One region of the Streptomyces sp. NPDC043685 genome, then DNA from elsewhere that is predicted to be linked to it. Evidence: predicted binding sites of a transcription regulator. Region 1 holds the regulator's gene; the other holds the start of a gene.
What was found. The regulator HrcA, encoded in region 1, represses chaperone genes, less so after heat shock. The targets are predictions, from matches to a motif close to TTNGCACTCNGNNNNNCNGAGTGCNAA.

Region 1 (3,408 bases):
GGGGCCAGGACCCGATGCCCAGGGACGACGGCTTCACCGCCTCCCAGATGTCGATGTACGGGTGGCCCACGACCAGGGCGTGGTCGCTGGTGACGGCCTGGGCGATGCGCCACTCCTTCGAGCCCGGGACCAGGTGGTCCACCAGGACGCCGAGGCGGGCGTCCGGGCCGGGAGCGAAGCTCTCGACGATCGACGGCAGGTCGTCGACGCCCTCCAGGTACTCCACCACCACGCCCTCGATGCGCAGGTCGTCGCCCCACACCTTCTCGACCAGCTCGGCGTCGTGGCGGCCCTCGACGTAGATGCGGCCGGCGCGGGCCACGCGGGCGCGGGCGCCGGGGACGGCGACCGAACCGGAGGCCGTGCGGGTGGGACGCGCGGGACCGCCCGGCGCGGGGCGGACCAGGGTCACCACCCGGCCCTCCAGCAGGAAGCCGCCCGGCTCCATCGGGAACACCCGGTGCTTGCCGAAGCGGTCCTCCAGCGTCACCGTGCCCGCCTCGCAGCGGATCACCGCCCCGCAGAAGCCCGTCCCCGGCTCCTCCACCACCAGGCCCGGCTCCGCGGCGACCTCGGGGACCGGCTTCGGCTTCTTCCACGGCGGGGTCAGGTCGGCGGAGTACTGGCGCATTCGAATGACGATAGGAGAAGGCGGACGGCGATCACCGCGACACGCCGAAACGCGCCGCCAGCGCGTCCCGTTGGGCCCGCACGAACGCCGCGTCCACCACCGCTCCGTGACCGGGCACGTACACCGCGTCCTCGCCGCCCAGGTCGAGCAGCCGGTCGAGGGCGGCAGGCCAGTGCGACGGCACCGCGTCGGGACCCGCCTGGGGTTCGCCGGACTCCTCGACCAGATCGCCGCAGAACACCACCTCCGGATCACCGGGCACCAGCACCGTCAGGTCGTGCGCGGTGTGCCCCGGCCCGACGTTCGCCAGCAGCACCTGCCGGCCGCCGCCCAGGTCGAGCGTCCGCTCGCCGGAGACCGGATGGCCGGGCGGGACCAGCCGCCGCGCCGCCTCCTCGGCCGTGGGCGCCGCCAGCCCGTTGCGGACCGCGTCCGCGAGCAGCTCCTCCCGGTCCCGCACCCGCGTCAGCACCGCGTCCACACCCACCGCCCCGAACACCTCCGCGTCCGGGAACGCCGCCGCCCCGAAGACATGATCGAAGTGCGGATGGGTCAGCGCGAGATGTGTCACATGCCGCCCCGTGAGCGATCGCGCCTGGGCACGCAGCTTCGCGCCCTCCGCGAGACTCGACCCCGCGTCGATCAGAAGGGCCGCGCCCTCCCCGGCGACCAGGCCCGCCGTGCAGTCCCACACCGGCAGCCGGCACCGCCCCACTCCGGCGGCCACGCGCTCCCATCCGAGGTCTTCCCAAGTCACCGTCATGCGGCGACGCTAGCGGTGCGCCCCGTCCGGGGCACGGCACCGCACGACCAGCCTTGCCGGGGGAGTACCCCACCGCCGTACACTGGGCCGGGGAATGCTGGCACTCGCACGCGCAGAGTGCCAGGCCGGACCGGCCGGGCAAGCAGGCGAAGACTTCTGGAGGTGTGCGCGATGCTCAGTGAACGCAGGCTCCAGGTGCTGCGCGCCATCGTCCAGGACTACGTCGGCACCGAGGAGCCGGTCGGCTCCAAGGCCCTCACCGAGCGGCACAACCTCGGCGTCTCCCCGGCGACCGTGCGCAACGACATGGCGGCCCTGGAGGACGAGGGGTACATCGCCCAGCCGCACACCAGCGCCGGGCGCATCCCCACCGACAAGGGCTACCGGCTGTTCGTCGACAAGCTCGCCGGCGTCAAGCCGATGACCGCGCCCGAGCGGCGCGCGATCCAGAACTTCCTGGAAGGCGCCGTCGACCTCGACGACGTCGTGGCGCGCACGGTACGGCTGCTCGCGCAGCTCACACGCCAGGTCGCCGTCGTGCAGTACCCGTCGCTGACCCGCTCGACCGTGCGGCACGTGGAGTTGCTCTCCCTGGCGCCCGCGCGGGTGATGCTCGTGCTGATCACGGACACCGGGCGGGTCGAGCAGCGGGTGGTGGACTGCCCGGCGCCCTTCGGCGAGGCCTCGCTCGCGGATCTGCGCGCGCGCCTCAACAGCCGCGTGGCGAACCGCCGTTTCGCGGATGTGCCGAGTCTGGTGGAGGATCTCCCGGAGGCGTTCGAGCACGAGGACCGGGGTACGGTCTCCACGGTGCTCTCCACACTCCTGGAGACGCTCGTCGAGGAGAACGAGGAGCGGCTGATGATCGGCGGCACCGCCAATCTGACCCGCTTCGGTCATGACTTCCCCCTCACGATCCGGCCCGTGCTGGAGGCGCTGGAGGAGCAGGTCGTGCTCCTCAAGCTGCTCGGCGAGGCGAAGGATCCGGGCGTGACCGTACGGATCGGTCACGAGAACGCCCACGAAGGACTCAACTCCACGTCCGTCGTGTCGGTCGGCTACGGTTCGGGCGGCGAGGCAGTCGCCAAGCTCGGCGTGGTCGGACCGACCCGCATGGACTACCCGGGAACGATGGGAGCGGTACGCGCAGTGGCACGGTACGTCGGACAGATCCTGGCGGAGTCGTAGTGGCCACGGACTACTACGCCGTACTCGGCGTGCGCCGCGACGCGTCGCAGGAAGAGATCAAGAAGGCCTTCCGGCGGCTCGCTCGCGAGCTGCACCCGGACGTCAACCCCGATCCGAAGACCCAGGAGCGGTTCAAGGAGATCAACGCCGCTTACGAGGTGCTGTCGGACCCGCAGAAGAAGCAGGTCTACGACCTCGGCGGCGATCCGCTCTCGCAGTCCGGCGGCGCTGGCGCGGGCGGCTTCGGAGCCGGCGGCTTCGGGAACTTCTCGGACATCATGGACGCCTTCTTCGGCACGGCGTCGCAGCGCGGACCGCGCTCGCGCACCCGCCGCGGCCAGGACGCCATGATCCGCATCGAGATCGAGCTCGACGATGCCGCCTTCGGTACGACCAAGGACATCCAGGTCGACACGGCCGTCGTCTGCAACACCTGCAACGGCGAGGGCGCGGCCCCGGGCACCTCCGCCCAGACGTGTGACATGTGCCGCGGCCGCGGTGAGGTCTCGCAGGTCACCCGGTCCTTCCTGGGCCAGGTCATGACCTCGCGCCCCTGCCCGCAGTGCCAGGGCTTCGGCACGGTCGTGCCCACCCCGTGCCCCGAGTGCGCGGGCGACGGCCGCGTCCGGTCCCGCCGCACGCTCACGGTCAAGATCCCGGCCGGTGTGGACAACGGCACGCGCATCCAGCTCGCCGGCGAGGGCGAGGTCGGCCCCGGCGGCGGTCCGGCCGGTGACCTCTACGTCGAGATCCACGAACTGCCCCACGCGCAGTTCCAGCGCCGCGGCGACGACCTGCACTGCACGGTCACGCTCCCCATGACGGC
Region 2 (3,408 bases), on a different contig from region 1:
CGCAGGCGCTCGGCTGTTCGCCGGTGTCCACGGCGTTCAAGGCCGGGCACGACGTGGTGCGCCCGCAGAAGCCGGACACCATCGCCAAGTCCCTGGCCATCGGCAACCCGGCGGACGGGCCCTACGTGCTGGACATCGCGCGGCGGACCGGTGGTGCGGTGGAGGACGTGGACGACGAGCAGGTCGTCGAGGCGATCAAGCTGCTCGCGCGGACCGAGGGGATCTTCGCGGAGACCGCCGGTGGTGTGACGGTGGGTGTCGCCAAGAAGCTGATCGAGAGCGGGCTGCTGGATCCGTCGAAGACGACGGTGGTGCTCAACACCGGGGACGGTCTCAAGACGCTGGACGCGGTGGCGGGGACGGGGCTGACCGCGACCATTCGTCCCAGCCTGGAGTCGTTCCGGGAAGCGGGCCTCGTCTGACCGTCGTTCGCTGCGGGCCGGTGGGGGCCGGTCGCGCAGTTCCCCGCGCCCCCGAGGGCGCGCCCCAGCCGTAGCTCACAAAGAACCGGAGGACATGTCCGATGAGCGTCACCGTTCGGATCCCCACCATCCTGCGTACCTACACCGGCGGTCAGGCCGAGGTGTCCGCCGACGGCGGGACCCTCGGCGAGGTCATCGCCGATCTGGAGAAGAACCACACCGGGATCGCCGCCCGCGTGCTGGACGACCAGGGCAAGCTGCGCCGGTTCGTCAACGTCTACGTGAACGACGACGACGTGCGGTTCGAGCAGGGGCTGGAGACGGCCACGCCCGACGGTGCCGGAGTGTCGATCATTCCCGCCGTCGCCGGCGGCTGAACCGGTCGGACGGCCCGATTATTACCTTCGGTAACGGCCGTCACCGAGAGTTCATCGAATTGCCCCTTCCGTGAGAGAAGCGGAAGGGGCAATTCTGTGTGGTTGAGCGGGGTACAGTTGGGGAACACGATCCCGGTCCCTTGATCGGAACCCTGAATTCCTGCCGCGAGCCCGACAAGATGTAGCCAAAGTGTGCGCGTCTTTCGCGGCTTTTGTTCTTTTTGTGTGGCCCGACTTGACCCGAATTCAGGCGAATTCTCCCTACATTCCGGACCCTGCGCGTCCAGAATTCTCGTCCGATTGACCTGTTGCAGAGGGCAGTTGGACAGATACATTCGGCCGCGGTCGACGCGTTCCGGCGCACGCCCCCAACCGTGGGGGGTGAGGTCTGACCCGGATCCGCGAAGTGTGGATCTGTGCAAGGGCCAGTAATAGGGGAGTTAGGCATGGCTCAGGGCACCGTCAAGTGGTTCAACGCGGAGAAGGGGTACGGCTTCATCGCGGTCGACGGTGGTGCGGATGTTTTCGTCCACTACAGCGCGATTCAGATGGACGGCTACCGCACCCTTGAAGAGGGCCAGCGGGTCGAGTTCGAGATCTCGCAGGGCCAGAAGGGACCGCAGGCCGACATGGTTCGCGTCTCTGCCTGAACGCGCACCACGACCACCGCTCAAGCGACCGGTCTTCTCAGAAGGGCCCGTACCCCCCGGGGTGCGGGCCCTTCGGCCTGTTCGCACGCCCTGCCGAGCCGTGTTCGCGGGCGGCTGACGCCCCGGCCCAGTCCCCGGGAGGCGCTTGCACTCGCAGGGGTCGAGTGCTAATCATTGCGTTAGCACTCTGAAGGTGAGAGTGACAACGTAAGGACCGGGTCGGTGAGGCCCACGGACCGGATGGGGCAAGGAACCAACCGGTCGGGGCCGTCCGTCGCGGGCGCGGGCGCGGTCCGAAGTAATCACCCCCAGTCCTGGAGGGACCACTTCACATGGCCAAGATCATCGCGTTCGACGAGGAGGCGCGGCGCGGCCTCGAGCGCGGCATGAACCAGCTCGCGGACGCCGTCAAGGTGACGCTCGGCCCCAAGGGCCGCAACGTCGTCCTCGAGAAGAAGTGGGGCGCGCCCACGATCACCAACGATGGTGTCTCCATCGCCAAGGAGATCGAGCTCGAGGACCCGTACGAGAAGATCGGCGCCGAGCTGGTCAAGGAAGTCGCCAAGAAGACGGACGACGTCGCCGGTGACGGTACGACCACCGCGACCGTGCTCGCCCAGGCCCTGGTCAAGGAGGGTCTGCGCAACGTAGCCGCCGGCGCCAACCCGATGGCCCTCAAGCGGGGCATCGAGCGTGCCGTCGAGGCCGTCTCCGCCGCCCTGCTGGAGCAGGCGAAGGACGTCGAGACCAAGGAGCAGATCGCCTCCACGGCCTCCATCTCCGCCGCCGACACCCAGATCGGCGAGCTCATCGCCGAGGCCATGGACAAGGTCGGCAAGGAAGGCGTCATCACCGTCGAGGAGTCCCAGACCTTCGGTCTGGAGCTGGAGCTCACCGAGGGTATGCGCTTCGACAAGGGCTACATCTCGGCGTACTTCGCCACCGACATGGAGCGTATGGAGGCCGTCCTCGACGACCCGTACATCCTGATCGCGAACTCCAAGATCTCCAACGTCAAGGACCTGCTCCCGCTCCTGGAGAAGGTCATGCAGTCGGGCAAGCCGCTGCTGATCATCGCCGAGGACGTCGAGGGCGAGGCCCTGTCGACGCTGGTCGTCAACAAGATCCGCGGCACCTTCAAGTCCGTCGCCGTCAAGGCCCCGGGCTTCGGCGACCGCCGCAAGGCCATGCTGCAGGACATCGGCATCCTCACCGGCGGCGAGGTGATCTCCGAGGAGGTCGGCCTCAAGCTGGAGAACGCCACGCTCGACCTGCTGGGCAAGGCCCGCAAGGTCGTCATCACCAAGGACGAGACCACCATCGTCGACGGTGCCGGCTCCGCCGACCAGGTCCAGGGTCGCGTGAACCAGATCCGCGCCGAGATCGAGAACAGCGACTCGGACTACGACCGCGAGAAGCTCCAGGAGCGCCTGGCGAAGCTCGCCGGCGGTGTCGCGGTCATCAAGGCCGGTGCCGCCACCGAGGTGGAGCTCAAGGAGCGCAAGCACCGCATCGAGGACGCCGTGCGCAACGCCAAGGCGGCCGTCGAGGAGGGCATCGTCGCCGGTGGTGGCGTGGCCCTGCTCCAGGCCTCCTCGGTCTTCGAGAAGCTGGACCTCGAGGGTGACGAGCAGACCGGCGCCAACGCCGTGAAGCTGGCCCTGGAGGCCCCGCTCAAGCAGATCGCCGTCAACGGTGGCCTCGAGGGTGGCGTCATCGTCGAGAAGGTGCGCAACCTGCCCGTCGGCCACGGCCTGAACGCCGCGACCGGTGAGTACGTCGACATGATCGCCGAGGGCATCATCGACCCGGCGAAGGTGACGCGCTCCGCGCTGCAGAACGCCGCGTCGATCGCCGCGCTGTTCCTCACCACCGAGGCCGTCATCGCCGACAAGCCGGAGAAGGCCGCCGCGCCGGCCGGCGGCGGCATGCCGGGCGGTGACATGGACTTCTGATCGA

Region 2: a site for HrcA is predicted at 1,629-1,655, ahead of groL (chaperonin GroEL). Genes of this name have one in related genera too.

Annotation. Positions count from the first base shown of each region.
Region 1 covers NZ_JBWKCH010000002.1:550,080-553,487, forward strand. Annotated here, with positions in the region: gene AC0665_RS07200 (DUF3097 domain-containing protein) at 1-631, opposite strand, end outside; gene AC0665_RS07205 (MBL fold metallo-hydrolase) at 663-1,394, opposite strand; gene hrcA (heat-inducible transcriptional repressor HrcA) at 1,566-2,582, shown strand; gene dnaJ (molecular chaperone DnaJ) at 2,582-3,408, shown strand, end outside.
Region 2 covers NZ_JBWKCH010000009.1:157,311-160,718, forward strand. Annotated here, with positions in the region: gene thrC (threonine synthase) at 1-422, shown strand, start outside; gene AC0665_RS28405 (MoaD/ThiS family protein) at 524-799, shown strand; gene AC0665_RS28410 (cold-shock protein) at 1,246-1,449, shown strand; gene groL (chaperonin GroEL) at 1,782-3,404, shown strand.